DNA from 3 places in the Peribacillus sp. NPDC096540 genome. Region 3 is predicted to be linked to each of the others. Evidence: riboswitches for the same ligand, from Rfam matches in the RefSeq annotation. Region 3 holds a riboswitch; each other region holds the start of a gene.
The links. A riboswitch is a leader RNA that binds a small molecule or an ion and turns the genes downstream of it on or off. The one in region 3 is predicted to bind cyclic di-AMP.

Region 1 (5,384 bases), on a different contig from region 3:
TGAAATCACTATTTTTCAATTTCTGATTATTGCTCTGCAATATTTCTATTTAAAGGCATTTTCAGAACGAAATAATTATTTGGTCCTTTTAATGATTGTTCTATTCTATCTGGCCACGTGGTTTGTTAAAGCCTTTTTAGCGTACATCCAAGTGGGCGTATTTGTATAAGGCGGGTGAAAACAATGAAAAAATGGAAAATTGCAGCCATATCAGTGGCATCAGCTGCGTTAATAACCGTTAATTTTTACCTTATTGAAAAGAAAGAAAGCAAAGTGGAACGAACTGTTTTTGTGGAAAATTGGACAAAGGTAAAAAAAGACACAATTACGGATACTATTCAAACAAAAGGGGTAGTTAAACCTTTAGAAGAGTATGATATCTATTTCGACACCAAGAAAAATGATTTTCAGAAATTCCTTGTAAAAGAGGGAGATGAGATAACGGCTGGATCCTCGTTGTTTGAATACACGACACCCGAACTTGATGCTCTAAAAGGAAATCTAGAAGCGGAAAAAACTGCCGCTGAGGGAGAAATTGTTGGGATTAATGAGTACATTGGTAAGTTGGAAGCTTATCAAGGAAGTTTGACCAGTAATTCTAATAAAGCAGTAATCGATGAATCGATAGAAAAGAGCTTAAATATTGATATAACGACTACCTCTTCAGACTTGATAAAAAGTAATCTTGAACAAGAAATGTACAAGCAGGAACTTGAAAAAAACCGCTTGGAAGAAAAGGTGATTATGCTGGATGCTCAGTTAAGTTCAATTGAGGAGCAAACTAGCGCGGTTGCGACGACGAGTGAGGCTGATGGAGTAGTAAAAAATATCAATAAAAACCTGAATAATCCCATTATTTCCATCGCTTCTTCAAATATGGGAATTGAAGGGGAATTCTCTGAAGAGCAGATGAAAAAGGCTAAAGTGGATATGACTATAAAAGTGAATTCTCCTGATTTAAAAAAGGTGTTGAAGGGAACTATAGGGCGTATACATTCTTATCCTACAGAGGAGCCTTCTCTAAAAAATGAAAACAGATTCCCTTTCCAGGCAACGATTGATACAGAGGGAGAAGAGGTAGAGCCTTTGTTGACAGGTGCAAAAGTAGATCTTACGGTAATAACCAATGAGAAAGCGGGTGTACCCTCCATCCCAATAGAGGCAGTACATCAAAAAAAGCAGCCACATGTCTATAAATTGACTAAAAGAGGCTATGTTGATAAACAATACATTACAGAGGGGTTTGAAGCAGAAGGAAAGCAAGAACTCTTAAAGGGTCCGACGGTAGGAGAGGTCATTCTAATAGAACCAAATAAGGTTGTGAAAAATCATTCGTACTTTATTACGCCGCTTCAGATTGACAAGGTAAAAGCTGCACCTTATAAAAAATTCACCACTCGGGAAAAAGTGAGGTACTTATTACTGGGAATATTGGAAAAATAACCTCCCTTTCATTGTTCAAGAGAGGGGATATATCAATCAGTTTTATTGTTTTTTTATATATCCATATAACAAAATTAAGCAAAATAGAGTATGTGTTATTATAGGTAAAATGGTCACTAATGCAGAATATTCAGACATTTATAAAGGTTTTTTCTTAAAGTGACAAGAAAAAATATTTACAGAATAACATTTTTAGTATAATATTTTATTATTAAGTATTCGCTTAATCTTTTACAAGAACGGGGGACCCATTTTTGCGGATTTTTTTCGCTAGGGGTGAATTCAGAAATGAAAGGGCTTTTGTGTTTCCAATTCCTAACCCGACAGCTAACCTCGTCAGCGTCTTTAAGGGAGCATGTGTGAATATTCACGCCTATAGGAAATCGACACATGAAGTGTCTTTTTTTTCGGCGTAAAGATAGAGTTTTTCAATAAAAGAAAAATTACTTTCTTTCTATTAGTATCTTGTTTCCCTTACCGAGACAAAATGTTTTTACATCAAAGACTTTATGGAAGGTGAGGAAAGTAAATGAAGAAATTTAAATTAAGTTTAGCTAGCCAAATTTTCATTGGTTTAATTCTAGGGATTATTGTTGGTGCCATTTTTTATGGTAGTGAAACAGCCCAAAACTTTTTACAACCATTCGGAGACATTTTCCTACGAATGATTAAAATGATTGTTGTACCAATCATTGTGTCAAGTCTTATCGTTGCAGTTGCAGGTGTAGGTGATTTAAAATCAGTAGGTAAACTTGGAGCTAAATCAATATCATACTTTGTTGTGGTAACTATGATAGCGATTGCAGTTGGTCTACTTTCCGCGAATATTATCCAGCCTGGTGTTGGTGTAAATATGGACAAGCTAGAACAAACTGATATTTCTTCCTATGTTGATACAGCAGAAACTAAGCAACATGAATCTTTTGTAGATACAATCGTTCACATTGTGCCATCTAATCCGGTAAAAGCGATGGTAGAAGGCGATATGCTAGCGATTATTTTCTTCTCTGTTTTGTTTGGAATTAGTATTGCGGCTATCGGTGAAAAAGGTAAACCAGTATTCCGTTTCTTCCAAGGTACAGCTGAAGGGATGTTCTACTTAACTAATATGGTCATGAAATTTGCTCCTATCGGGGTATTTGCACTAATCGGGGTGACCATTTCCAAATTCGGTTTGGAATCTTTAATTCCATTAGGTAAGTTAGCGCTTACTGTATACGGAACAATGATTTTCTTTGTAATTGTCGTTCTGGGTCTTATTGCAAAATTTGTAGGGTTCAATATCTTTACGTTGATTAAGCTTCTAAAAGAGGAATTAATTCTTGCGTTCTCGACAGCAAGTTCAGAAGCGGTTCTTCCGAAACTCATGGAAAAAATGGAGAAAGCGGGATGTCCGAAACATATTGCTACGTTTGTTATTCCGACAGGATACTCTTTTAACCTTGATGGGTCTACATTATATCAAGCATTAGCAGCTATCTTCATCGCTCAAATGTATGGAATTGATTTAAGCGCTTATGAACAAATTACACTAATGTTAGTGTTAATGATCACATCTAAGGGGATTGCAGGTGTACCTGGTGTATCCTTCGTAGTTCTTTTAGCGACATTAGGAACAGTTGGTATTCCTATTGAAGGTTTAGCATTTATTGCTGGTATCGACCGTATTCTTGATATGGGTCGTACAGTAGTAAACGTTATAGGTAATTCACTTGCAGCTATCGTTATCTCTAAATGGGAAGGTCAATTCAACCCTCCTGCCGATAATGGAAAACTAGAACAAGTTTCTTAATTTAAAAATCCAGAGTGAAATATCACTCTGGATTTTTTTTTGTGGAATTTTATAGAGCTTATTTTTGAACAATCCAAAAGCGGCAATCGGATGAGAAAGTGATGACTTCATCGCTTTCATGAAATAATTCACTTCGATAAAAACTTTCTAGGACAGTAAAACCTGCTTCATCGAGACAGTCAAGGACCTCCCGTTGATTAGGTATATGAAGATAGGTATTTTTTGGGAGGGTCTTTCCAGGAGTGAAAATATCACCAAACTCATATAGCCGGTCATCCTGTTTACCTTCACACCAAATCATTTCTTCCTGTTCCCAAAAATTCAGGAAATTTTCATTTTTGTCACGGTCATGGGTAGTAAAAATGAAAATGCCATCAGGTACTAAAATACGGTTAATTTCTTTTAAAGCTAGAATGCGTTTTTTTCGTTGAGGGATTTGCATTAAACCGTTAAAGGTGAAGAATGCTTTATCGAATGATGAGTTATTGAAAGGAATGTCCGTAGCTTCGCCAAGGATAAAAGGTATATCTAGGTTTTCTTCGCGTGATATTTTCTGGGCTTCCTGTAGCATGGCAGGAGTTAGGTCGAACCCGGATATTTTATGAAAACCTTTTTTATATAAGGAAAAGGTGGTTCGTCCTGTACCACAACCGATATCAAGGATTTTGTCATCTTGGGAAAAATATTTCTCGAATGCATACTTTTCAGATTGCCACAGGCCTATCTTTTTCGTTGCGTCGGCATAAAGGGGAGCGGCTTCATGAAAAGAATTAATGATAAAACCTTTTTCAATTTTATCCATCGTCATTCCTCCAAACCTTTATTTTTACTATAATATGGTTATTTAATTTTGTCGAGCTTGGATCTAACCTATTTAAATTAGTTATGGCTGAACTCTTTATATGGTAAGAAATAAAGGCATATATCTTCACTATGAATACATAAAATGCAGGTGTGGATTTACATTCTTGATTATATAACCTTCGTGAAAACCAAAAAGTTTGATAAAATAACACTAATGATTGAAAGGGTCGGAGGGGATAAGGTTATGAAAAATGAAAGTAATGATATTTTATATATGCATATGCAGGCTTCCGAACGGTTTGTCCTTTTTAACGGTCTCAATTTTCAGGAGTTTGCCTATTCACTGCCATATACCTTGAATTCCATCTTATTATTGAAACATCAATTCGATGGTGGGGAATATAATTTGAATGTATTGCTTGAAAGCGTATCATCTGAAGATATTTCCAAACTTCTTAAAGAGAATGTTCAGGGATATGGGGATTTTTGTTGGATCGATTTTGAAGAAGTTGACGGATTAGATGAATTAGAAGGAAAGGAAATAGCGGAGCTTTTATATTTAGGGCATACGAAAACTCATTTGGAGCCCCCTTTTTTTCGTAAATTGAATAATCAATTCGTGTATCTTGCCCAGGATGACGGCTGGTTTAATAAAATTTATTTTCGTTCTCTTTCTACATATTATAATATGTTAGGGAGTCTGATTCCATTGAAGCTGGAGCCATTAAAAGTGGAAAGAAATTGGTTGAGGGTCAGAAAGAAAAAGGAATTAACGGCTATTCCTGTAGATATCATTACTGCCTTGGCCCCTATTCTGGCAGAGGGTCTTATTTTTTCATTTAAACATGTTAAGTACTCAAGGACTAAGATTGAGGTTCCAGCATGGGTTGTGGGGGATTATTTAAACATGGATGAGATGTATGATGACTTTTCTGATACCAAAATAAAAGAACCGGATGTCTTTTTCACCTTTCATCGAAAGGAAAAAGTATGGGAGAGTATTATAAAAAGCAACTCATTCTCATAATACCTCGACAGTTGCCTGGGGTTAATAGAAGGAATCTTTTACACCCTTGATATATATGAGGTTTGTGAAACTTACTATCCCATGTATAAAGTAATTAATGGTCTATTTGGAAATTTGCCAATGATGGAAGTTTCACTTTAAACGTTTTAGTGTTAAATGATACAATGAACATGGTTAATAGAATATTGGAGGGTAATAACTCATGAAAACTAAACTTGGTTTGCTTTATGGTGGGAAATCTGCGGAGCATGATGTTTCTATGCAGACGGCTTTAGCGGTCATTAAAGCTCTCGATTTAGCAAAGTTTGATATATATCC
Region 2 (5,384 bases), on a different contig from region 3:
TTGCTTCAGGGGAGGTTCTTGAACTTGGATGTGGTCCTGGAAGGAATGCCATTTATTTTGCTCAAAAGGGCTGCTCAGTTGATGCTGTTGACGTTTCAAAAGAAGCTCTTGAATGGGGAAAAGAACGGGCGACAGAAAAGAATATGAACGTGAATTTTATTCAAAAAAACATTTTTGACTTAGATATTGAAGAAGGAAAATATGACACAGTTTATGATTCAGGTTGCTTTCATCATATTGCTCCACATAGAAGAATGAATTATATAGAAATGGTGAAAAAAGCGTTAAAGCCTAAAGGTTACTATGCAATTACTTGTTTTGTTCAAGGTGGAATATTAGGTGGTGCAGAAATTTCAGATTGGGAAGTATATAGATTAGGAAGTCTTAGAGGTGGGTTAGGTTTTACTGAGGAAAAACTAAGAACGATTTTTCAAGATTTTGAAGTAATAGAAATACGTAAAATGAAGGAATGTAAGCAATCTAATGATGTCTTTGGGGTATCTGGTTTGTGGACTGCTTTATTTATGAAAAAGTAATTTTTGTGAGCTTGTCCCTATAATTCGAGGAAGCTTAGGGCCGAGAAGTATCTATCCTTTTTCAACTGTGTATAAAGTTTAATCCATATAGTACTAGATTCTTCAGAATATAATTTGGGTTAGCAGAAGAGAAAAATAAGCTTGATACAGATTAAGGGCGGTGGACCATTGGATAAACAAGTGACATATGATACTGAAGCAGATATGGGCTATATCTATTTGGCTGAACCATTTAAGTACAAAATTTCAAATACGGAAGAACTCCCACAAAATAATGATATAATGTTGGATTTTTGTAACCACGTTCCGATTATCGGAATTGAATTAGCAGGAGATACTGCGATAAAAATAAGCCATCTTGTTGATACAGTACATATATTCAAAAAGGTAACTACTGCTGATAATGAGATTATTTACTCTTTCAGATTGAATGATAAATCAGTAAAACAGTCAGTTACTCATTCATATGCTGCGAAAATAGTGTTTCTCTTTTCGGATGCTGACTGTTTAGATTTTATAGGGATTGATATATATGACACAGAGTCGTACGATGAGTCATTCTTAATTGGCGGATAAGCTCAAACTTTTTTAGGTCATCTCATATAGTGAAAGCCGGAACCGTTGAGCGGGTATCCGGCTCCTTGATTAGGGACCTAGGTTATTCAATATTTGCAAACACGGCTAGATCTTCTTTATTACCAACCACTAAAAGCAAATCTTTTTCAAGGATATTCTGATCAGGTGATGGAGCTATGATAATTTCTCCATTACTTACGATGGCAATAACACTGATATTATATTTCGCACGTAGATCAAGATCTCTGAGACTTTTTCCTGTCATGCTTATGGGTATAATGATTTCCTCGATATTGTATTCTTTTGAGAGTTCTATATAGTTCAGCATGTTGGGTGATAGGAGTTGATTAGCGACCCGTTCACCCATATCTCTTTCAGGGTAGATAACCCAGTCAGCACCAACTTTAGCGAGCACTTGACCGTGATGTTTATTTAGAGCTTTTGCTATTACCTTTTTCACTCCTAGTTCCTTTAAAAGCAATGTAGTTAAAATGCTTGACTGCATATCATTTCCGATGGCTACGATGACACAATCAAAATTACGGATTCCAATGGATTTTAGTGCCTCTTCTTCGGTAGTATCAGCCATAACTGCATGAGTTACACTTAATTCTGCATTCTCGACTCTTTCCTCGTTTACATCAATACCCAAGACTTCTTGTCCGGCTGAATATAATCTATGAGCTACACTCGTTCCGAATCTTCCTAAACCGATAACGGCATATTGTCGTTTTCCCATCTTTTACACTCCCTCATTAATGATTAACCAATCATGACTTTGCCTTTTGGACGGCGGAATGGATCTGGTTTACGTCTCATTGCAATAGCAAAAGCAAAAGTCAAAGGTCCCACCCGGCCCGCAAACATCGTGAATATGATGAGCATCCGACCAATAGGGGATAATTCGGGGGTCAATCCCATTGAAAGTCCCACGGTAGCGAATGCTGAAGTGGCTTCAAATAAAATCGTTAAGAAATCACTTCCGCTTTCTGTGATGGTCAGCAGAATGGTGATGGTTGAAACGATAAATAACCCAATGAAGCTAACGGTTAATGCTTTAAATATAGTTTCACTCTCTATGCGGTGACGAAACAATACCACATCACTTTTTCCTTTAATCTGTGACCAAACCGTTCCAATCAGCGTCGCTAATGTGGTGGTTTTAATCCCGCCGCCAGTCGAGCCAGGTGAAGCCCCAACAAACATCAAGAAAATGATAAGCAGCAATGTGGGTTGTGTTAAATCAGGGATATTCAATGTATTAGAACCTGCTGTCCTTGGAGAAACCGATTGATACAAAGAGGCCAACGTTTTCCCCATGAATGATAAAGGCTCCAATGTTTTGGCATTTCCGAATTCAAATATAAAGATTAAAATGGCCCCTCCAATTGTAAGGATTAAGCTAGCCATCAGTACAACCTTCGTATGCACAGACAAACGATGGGTATCACGGTATTCGTATAGTTCATTCATCACGATAAAACCTATTCCGCCAAACGTGATGAGGAAGACGACGGTAAGGGTTACGAATGGATCCGATACATAAGGGGTCAAACTCCTGAATTCTCCCATTAAATCAAATCCGGCATTATTGAAATTCGATATGGAATGAAAAACCCCGTAATAGATCGCTTTGCCGATTGGCATGTCAAATGAAAAGCGAATCGATAAGATAAGGGCACCCATGCCTTCAATGATGGCCGTGAAAATTAAAAGCCGTTTTACTAACTTGACTACACCTGCCATGGATAGATTATTTAAGGACTCCTGCAAAAGTAACCTGCCTTTTAAAGAAATCCTTTTGCCTAATAGGAAAAAGAAAAACGTAGCAAATGACATGAATCCTAAGCCGCCTATCTGAATCAGTGTTAAGATGACCAACTCACCAAAAGTGGTGAAAGTCGTTCCCGTATCCACTACGACAAGCCCTGTTACACATGTAGCGGAGGTTGAGGTGAATAAAGCATCCAGAAAAGCAAGACCATTCCCATTTTCAGTTGAAATCGGCAAGGTCAGCAAATAGGCCCCAATAAGTATCAGGATGGCAAAGCCGAGTACAAGGATTTTTGGCGGATCCAACAATTTTTTTGCTTTTATCAAATTGATCATCCCTACCCATAATATGAATTAGTTAGCTACTATAATAACAAAACGTAATATACCACTCTGATGTTTCCAACGGGTAACCGTTATCCAGTGATAGGGTTAGTATTTCGCTTGTATATGCAATCCATTCGTACAACCAATGGACCAAGTTACTTTTCCAGTACATGCCTCCATTCAGCACAAGCCCTTATATGTGTGATAAAGGTATTTATTATCCTTAATCCCTATCAAGCTTAGGAAATTCTCTTTAGATATTTTAATGCATAATAAAAAGACCTACTTAAACATCTGGCTGCTATTTTGCCACAAAAAAGCTAACAAAAAAGCCCCTGAAATAGGCGGTCTTATGACCTCCTTCGCTTTAGCCGACGAAGTTAGCTGACGGGTAGGATGGCGAAAGAGCTGATCTCATCCTTTCTGCAAGGCAGAATTAACCCCAAATGATTGGTTCCTCCGTACTCAATTTACTTGAGTTTAGGCCGAAATGTATTAAATTGATAAACGTATTCTACTCCCACCATTTACTAGTTGTAAACCCCTAAATTGTAAAAAAATATTTCTAGAAAAAAACAGATAATTTATGTTTTATTTACATATTAAAAACTTATTGACAAAAATTAGTTGGGACATTATGATAGGTTCGATAAATTTGAAAATTTTATATATCTTTTCATGAAGCGTAAGTCATTGCGAATCTATGTTTCTAATATATATATGGTATTTTCTTTTGGAATTAGATACAGAAAAACTCAAGTTTCATTGCATTCGTATATTAAAATTTTAATACATTATATAAAAAAGGCGGGCAATTATGGAGAAAACGTTTAATAGATATGTTATTAACGCTACAGGTAAAGGTGGACAGACATATTTAACTCAATGCCAGGATAAAGATGCACTAAGGAAATGGATAGCTGATCATGAGGACCAAATAATAATGAATGAGTTAAGGATAACAGATAAGAAAAGAAATCCATTTATAAATTTTTTTTTCAAAGGTAATATCATCTGAATCCATAGGTCCTTATTAACTCGATCATGCGAATAATTGAATATTAAAAGATAGATGAGGGTCAAGCACATTGAACAATTAATTCTCTCATCATGTCCTTTGTAGCATTTCAACTATTTAAATTCCTGCGTTAATCAGGCAACCTGAAGCTTAAACATCCATATTGCGTTTTACTTTCAAACTCATTTATATTGAATGAGTTTTTTTTGTATATTGAATAATGGGATGGAATATTCAAAAACTTGTTTATTTACCTCCGCCATGCCTAGTTAAATAATAGGAAAGAATTCTATAGAGAAAATCTATGGGCTTTTTTCTTTGCTCCCAAGAAAGAGAAGTAATCATGAATATCCTGGAATATGGAAATTTGTTACCTGAAATCATTTACTCTATCAACCAGAAAGAGTATGCTTTTTGTATATCTGATTATTGGGAAAATTATAATTAATAGGAGGTTGACTGTGTCTATTGAAGAGTTGATTAACAAAGACGTGAAAAAGTTTCAAGCGGAAGAGTTTCTTCAAGTGAAAAATTGGATGACGCCTAATCTTTGTTAATAGATAATATGTAGTGATGTACCTACATATTATCTGCATCTGTAGTGCAATACCTGCAAAAATTATCTTCTATTTGTTGATGTACGCTTATTATAAAACTTGAACATTTTTTGCTTTATATATTTGTATGAAAACAAAAGGGGGGTTATCAAGTGAAGGGATTTGAATTTTTCAGAATGCCACAGACTATTATATATGGCCGTCAATCTTTTGAGAAAGTGGGAGCGGAAGCGGCATTACGCGGGAAGAAAGCACTCATTATAAGTGATAAGGTAATGAGCCGACTCGGTTATGTCAATCAATGTTGTCAGTATCTTCATGACAACGGAGTAGCGAGTGCAGTTTATCTTGGAGTTGATTCAGAACCAACAGACCAATATGTGGAAGACTCATTAGAACTTTTTCAAAAGGAGTCATGTAATCTAATCATATCCCTTGGTGGAGGAAGCTGTATTGATACTGGGAAAGCAATTGCCGTCCTGGCCACGAATGGTGGATATATTGGAGAATATATGGGCGGAAGAAAAATAGCGGACAAAGCAGCAATACCGCACATTGCTATTCCAACAACCGCTGGAACTGGTTCAGAAGCGACGG
Region 3 (5,384 bases):
CAGTTCATGAAAAAATCGATAAAGAAGGTACTCTTACGCATGAACCGACTGTTCAGTTTTTAGATACTGTCGTTGATAACTTCATTGCCTGGTTTAATCATCATAATCGTTAATTTAGTAAAAATCCCAGTAGGAATTATCCTACTGGGATTTTTTGTGCGTCCTACCTATTCATTAAACTAGACTCTTCTTCGACTAGTATAAGTTGTGAGGCAGATTCAAACTTTTTTAGCTGAACAAATGCCTACTTAATCATCTACCCTATTAAAGAAGAGCAGACTAACGAGGAAGTAAGTCCAAGATAGAAGCTATTAAAACCATTATTAAGACGAGTATGATTCAAGAGATTCTTTCATCCTCTTCCCGCTTGAAATGAAGGATATTTCGTCATTCCCCCATCAGCAAATAGGGTGATGCCTGTTACATAACTTGACTCCGAAGATGCCAGCCATACAGCAACCGCAGCGATTTCTTCAGGCTTTCCAATGTACCCCATTGGAATCATACTTTCAAGATCCTTTTTCTTTTCAGGATCTTCAAGCTTGTCGGCATTTATTGGCGTGGCTATTGCACCTGGACCAATGCTGTTTACACGAATCCCTTTTGGCGCATATTCTAGCGCCAAAGTTTCCGTAAGCAACTTCACACCGCCCTTGCTTGCCGCGTAGTGAACAAATAAAGGCCATGGAATTTTTTCATGTACACTGGACATATTTATCACATTTCCTTTAATGTTGTTTTCTACAAAATACTTGATGGCTTCACGGCAACCTAAAAAATTACCTGTTAAATTGGTGTTAATTACCCGGTTCCAGTCGCTTAATGGCATCTCATGAGAAGGGACTGGATTTTCTATTCCTGCATTATTAATGAATATGTCAAGTTTTCCAAATCCCTTTATGGCTGATTGCACAAAATTAATCACATCTTCTTCAACGGTAACATCGCCTTTTACTGCAATAGCTTCCCCATCAGTTTTTTTGATTTCTTCTAATACACTATCTGCTTCCTCTAATTTAGTACGGTAATTAACCACGACCTTCGCCTTTTCCTGAGCAAAGCGAATTGCCATTGCCTTTCCTAAACCAGTGGATGAACCAGTTATCACAACGACCTTTCCTTCTAAATCTGTATACATTTCATCGCCCTCCAATTAACTTTTTGCGAGTCCGAGCATAACCCCAGCTGTAATAATCAAGATAATTCCAATAACGATTCCAATTAATTGGCGCCTTGTTTTCTTCTCATGCAAAATTATGATCCCACCGAGCGTTGAAATAATAATGCCCATTTGAGATAGGGAAAAACTCGTTGCGACTCCCACACGAGGCTGTGATATAAATAAAAACATGTTTCCTGCTGCCCATATTAATCCAGGAATGATATTGCGAATTGCATACTTATTAAACGGCTTATGTTTAAACGTTAATAATAAGCCACCTACCACCATCCCGATTGCTTGAGGAAACAATGCTGACCAGCCATTAACATCAAAAAGACGTGCAACAACCACATAAACTAAATAACCAAATGTTGAGATGAGTAGAATAACGATTCCCTTTTTCAAGTTTCCCGATTTACTCTCTTTTGATTCTTTATCTTCCAGTGAGGTCAACACGATTCCAATGATAATAAATACTAAAGCCAGTACGCCTAAAATAACCGCTTTCAGTGTAGACCATTCGTGAAAAACAATGACTCCAAATAAAGTAGTAGAAATCAGCTGTAATCCCGTTGAAATCGGCATTGTTTTAGAAACACCCATTAAATCAATGCTTTTGAGCTGATTAGCTTGTCCAACAGCCCAAAAAAGTCCTGAAACAAACCCCACACCAAAAACTAGAGGTGACAACTTGATATCCGCGAAAAAATAAACCCCAATAGAAAAAATCAAAGCCCCAATCGTTGTACCTAGGGTTTGACTATAGGGACCACCACCAAGTTTCACATTAAATAAAACGATACTTCCCCAGAATAGTGCCGGTAAGAGAGCTAATAATATATCCATTTTCAACCCCCATATATGTATGTACTAAACATGTCATTTTTTAATATGTACTCACTAAGAAAATTGAACCTTGGTAATTTTATCTATGAAAACTTCTTAGAGGCTTACTGAATTTTGATCATCTAATGACCATTTATTCAAATGAATGATAATGATAAATTCAAAAGGAAAGACAAATTCAGCTGCAGTTGTTCTACATAAAAAGGGCTGCCAGCGGCAACCCTTTTTATGTAGAATTAGTATTCTCACTCATATTAGCTTGAAATAATGGAGGAAATGTTTGAAATGAATCCACTCGTTCCCTCTGCGTTGAATCTACTACGATACTATCGGTATCACCTGAATAATGTAAACACTTATGACTTGTTGCACTTCTTAAACAATAGGTGGTTGCCAATTTTGGCAAAAACTAAAACCTCTCATTTTTTGAATGATATCAAAAATCTATTTGTCAGTCATAAACTTTATATTTCCAGAAAAGTAAAGCTATCAATGAAATCACTTTTTTTATATTTTTATTTTTTCAAATGATACGGTACTGTCGTAATAACTACATTTCTTCTATAAAGTAAGTATGCACGGATCAGTAAACTAGATTGGTTGTGAAGAATATTGTGCCAGCCTTTCTTCGGAATAAATTGTGGAATGATTACTGTAACTTTATAGTTAGATTCCCTCGCTTTATGTTCAACTGTATCTACAAATTTAGTTAGTGGCTGTATGATACTTCTATAATAAGAGTTCAGTGTGACGAGTCTAATATCTGGTTGCCACTTCTTCCATTTTTCTTCGAATTTTTTTTCATCTTCTCTTTCAAAAGCAACATAAACGGCAATAACCTGATGTGCCGAAAGAGATTTAGCATAATTTAATGAGTTCTCAACCACATGAGTTATACCAGCCACAGGTACAATAATGATATTCCCTTCTATTGGTAAGATAGGCTCACAAGTTGTAATCCTAAGTTGGTCACCAACTGCTTCATAATGCTTTCTAATTCGATGAAAAATAACAATGATGATAGGTAAAAAAATCAAAACAGGCCAAACCTGAGTAAATTTGGTTAAAAAGAATATCATTGTGACGATAAAGCTAATAAGGGCACCAATTGAATTAATGGTTAATTTCATCATCCATCCTTTTGGCTTTTCGCGAATCCATTTAACAATCATCCCGGACTGAGACAACGTAAATGGAATAAATACCCCAACCGCATAAAGTGGAATAAGATTTTCTGTATGTCCTTCAAATGCGATTATTAAGATGATTGATGCAAGTCCTAGTATGATAATTCCATTGGAATATCCTAATCGGTCTCCTCTAATTGTAAACGCCCTTGGTATGAATTTATCCTTTGCAAGATTTACCGCAAGCAAAGGGAAAGCAGAATAGCCAGTGTTGGCAGCAAGTATCAAAATTAATGCAGTCGTACCTTGAATGAAGAAATACATGAAATTCCGTCCAAAGATCTCTTCAGCAATCTGCGAGACAACTGTTACCTCTGCGTTAGGTACTATGCTTAAATAATAGGCTAAGAATACAATTCCCGTAAATAACACGGCAAGTAAAGAACCCATTGCTATTAATGTTTTTGCAGCATTATTAGGGGCTGGATCTTTAAAGTTCGGAATCGCATTGGAAATCGCTTCAACTCCTGTTAATGCTGAGCTACCTGATGCAAAAGCTCTTAGAAGTATAAATAAACTGATTCCTGCTACTGGTGTTCCAATTGATGCATGTAAGTCAGGGGAAACGCCACCAGTTAAAATTTTGTATAGACCTACACCAATCAGAATGAATAACGCTAAAACGAATAGATACACTGGATAGGCTAATACGGAAGCCGACTCTGTTACCCCTCTTAGGTTTAGGATGGTAAGAAGAATTACAAAAATTATAGCAATAAAGACATTATATGAATGTAGGCTCGGGAAAGCAGATGTGATGGCATCTGTACCCGCAGAAACACTTACAGCCACAGTTAGGATATAGTCGACTAACAAGGATCCTCCAGCTATCAACCCAGGATTCACACCCAAATTGTTTTTTGAAACCACGTATGCTCCCCCGCCATGAGGATAAGCAAAGATAATTTGTCTATAGGACAAGATTAAAGCCATTAACAGAATCAATACACCAATGGCGATAGGAATGGAATACCAAAATGCTGCGGCACCCACTGTAATTAAAACAATTAATATTTGTTCCGGACCATATGCAACCGAAGACAAAGCATCAGAAGATAATATGGCCAAGGCTTTTGTTTTGTTAAGCTTTTGGTCACCTAATGCCGTTGATTTTAAAGGCCGGCCTATTAAGAACCTCTTTATAGAAGATAACATTAAGAATCACCGCCATTTTTCAAATTAAGTGTATTTTGCCCAGTTATATGAATAAAACTTTACGAACAAAACAAGAATAAAATAGAAAAATGCCCACAAGTCATAGTTAAATAGACCTGCAGACATCATTTTTTTGTCTCACAAGTTCCACCTTCCTTCTCATATAACGCTTACGAGGTTAGCTGTCGGATTCGGGCCTTTGAGTAGCCCTACCTAGAAAGGATTCACCCCTTGGATTGTAAAACAATCCCAAGAACGGTTCCCCCGTACCATAAGGTTTCAGCGATTTAGAAATATGAAACTGTTGATATCATACTCCCGTGATTCAGAAAAGTAAATGAAAAATTTGCAAACAAAAAGAATAATTTTTTCTTAGAGAGGTTATGTTGTTAACAACTACTTCATTAGTGATTAAGACATATGGTACCAAGAAAGGATAGAGGAGAATTACATGCCCCCAAAAAATGATAACCCAATATTATCTGATGAATTTTTAGATCAAGTGGTTAAAGAAATTAACGAAGAATATGGTGGTCCCGCAATGGAAAAAAATGATCAGCACCAAAATAGAGATAGGGAAGAAAGAAGCTGAATACATCTCTGATTTATCAATAAATTCTCCTTTCTATTTAAACTAATTTAACAATTAATTAGCCAAAAACTTCATTTAAAATTAGTAAAATCATTTAAAAACACCAAAAGAAAAATCACTTTCAGAATATCTCAAAAAAACTCTGGATTCCTCTTTCCCAGAGTTTTTTAATCTAGGTCCCTTTAATTCCTTACCTGTTTTATAGGAAGGATTTTAGGAGCCTCTATTTGTACTTCTCCTCCTTTTTGAAGGTTACTACCAGCTCGAAATACGCCCTCACGATTTGTTATTTTCTATAATTAAAAAACTATATTTTTAGCAGAATTAAGAATAGAAATCTAGTAATCTCCCCTCACCCTTTAGGACGCATATATTCATTCATTATGATTAACTAATTAAAAATTATGTGCTCTTTCTTTTAACAACTTGTCCAAACCAATAT

Region 1: linked by a shared signal. The riboswitch ahead of ACQKMR_RS24635 (cation:dicarboxylate symporter family transporter) and the one ahead of ACQKMR_RS14535 (APC family permease) in region 3 are both predicted to bind cyclic di-AMP.
Region 2: linked by a shared signal. The riboswitch ahead of ACQKMR_RS13130 (TrkH family potassium uptake protein) and the one ahead of ACQKMR_RS14535 (APC family permease) in region 3 are both predicted to bind cyclic di-AMP.

Annotation. Positions count from the first base shown of each region.
Region 1 covers NZ_JBNNTG010000043.1:8,717-14,100, forward strand. The annotation lists gene ACQKMR_RS24625 (hypothetical protein) at 1-169, shown strand, start outside; gene ACQKMR_RS24630 (efflux RND transporter periplasmic adaptor subunit) at 184-1,443, shown strand; cyclic di-AMP (ydaO/yuaA leader) riboswitch at 1,654-1,800, shown strand; gene ACQKMR_RS24635 (cation:dicarboxylate symporter family transporter) at 1,973-3,235, shown strand; gene ACQKMR_RS24640 (methyltransferase domain-containing protein) at 3,294-4,037, opposite strand; gene ACQKMR_RS24645 (hypothetical protein) at 4,284-5,066, shown strand; gene ACQKMR_RS24650 (D-alanine--D-alanine ligase) at 5,269-5,384, shown strand, end outside.
Region 2 covers NZ_JBNNTG010000012.1:136,029-141,412, forward strand. The annotation lists gene ACQKMR_RS13115 (class I SAM-dependent methyltransferase) at 1-536, shown strand, start outside; gene ACQKMR_RS13120 (DUF2283 domain-containing protein) at 678-1,112, shown strand; gene ACQKMR_RS13125 (potassium channel family protein) at 1,195-1,851, opposite strand; gene ACQKMR_RS13130 (TrkH family potassium uptake protein) at 1,875-3,212, opposite strand; cyclic di-AMP (ydaO/yuaA leader) riboswitch at 3,567-3,709, opposite strand; gene ACQKMR_RS13135 (hypothetical protein) at 4,030-4,230, shown strand; gene ACQKMR_RS13140 (iron-containing alcohol dehydrogenase) at 4,964-5,384, shown strand, end outside.
Region 3 covers NZ_JBNNTG010000015.1:65,117-70,500, forward strand. The annotation lists gene ACQKMR_RS14520 (NADPH-dependent FMN reductase) at 1-113, shown strand, start outside; gene ACQKMR_RS14525 (SDR family oxidoreductase) at 353-1,138, opposite strand; gene ACQKMR_RS14530 (RhaT/GlcU family sugar-proton symporter) at 1,154-2,008, opposite strand; gene ACQKMR_RS14535 (APC family permease) at 2,524-4,350, opposite strand; cyclic di-AMP (ydaO/yuaA leader) riboswitch at 4,502-4,645, opposite strand; gene ACQKMR_RS14540 (bacitracin ABC transporter ATP-binding protein) at 4,802-4,942, shown strand.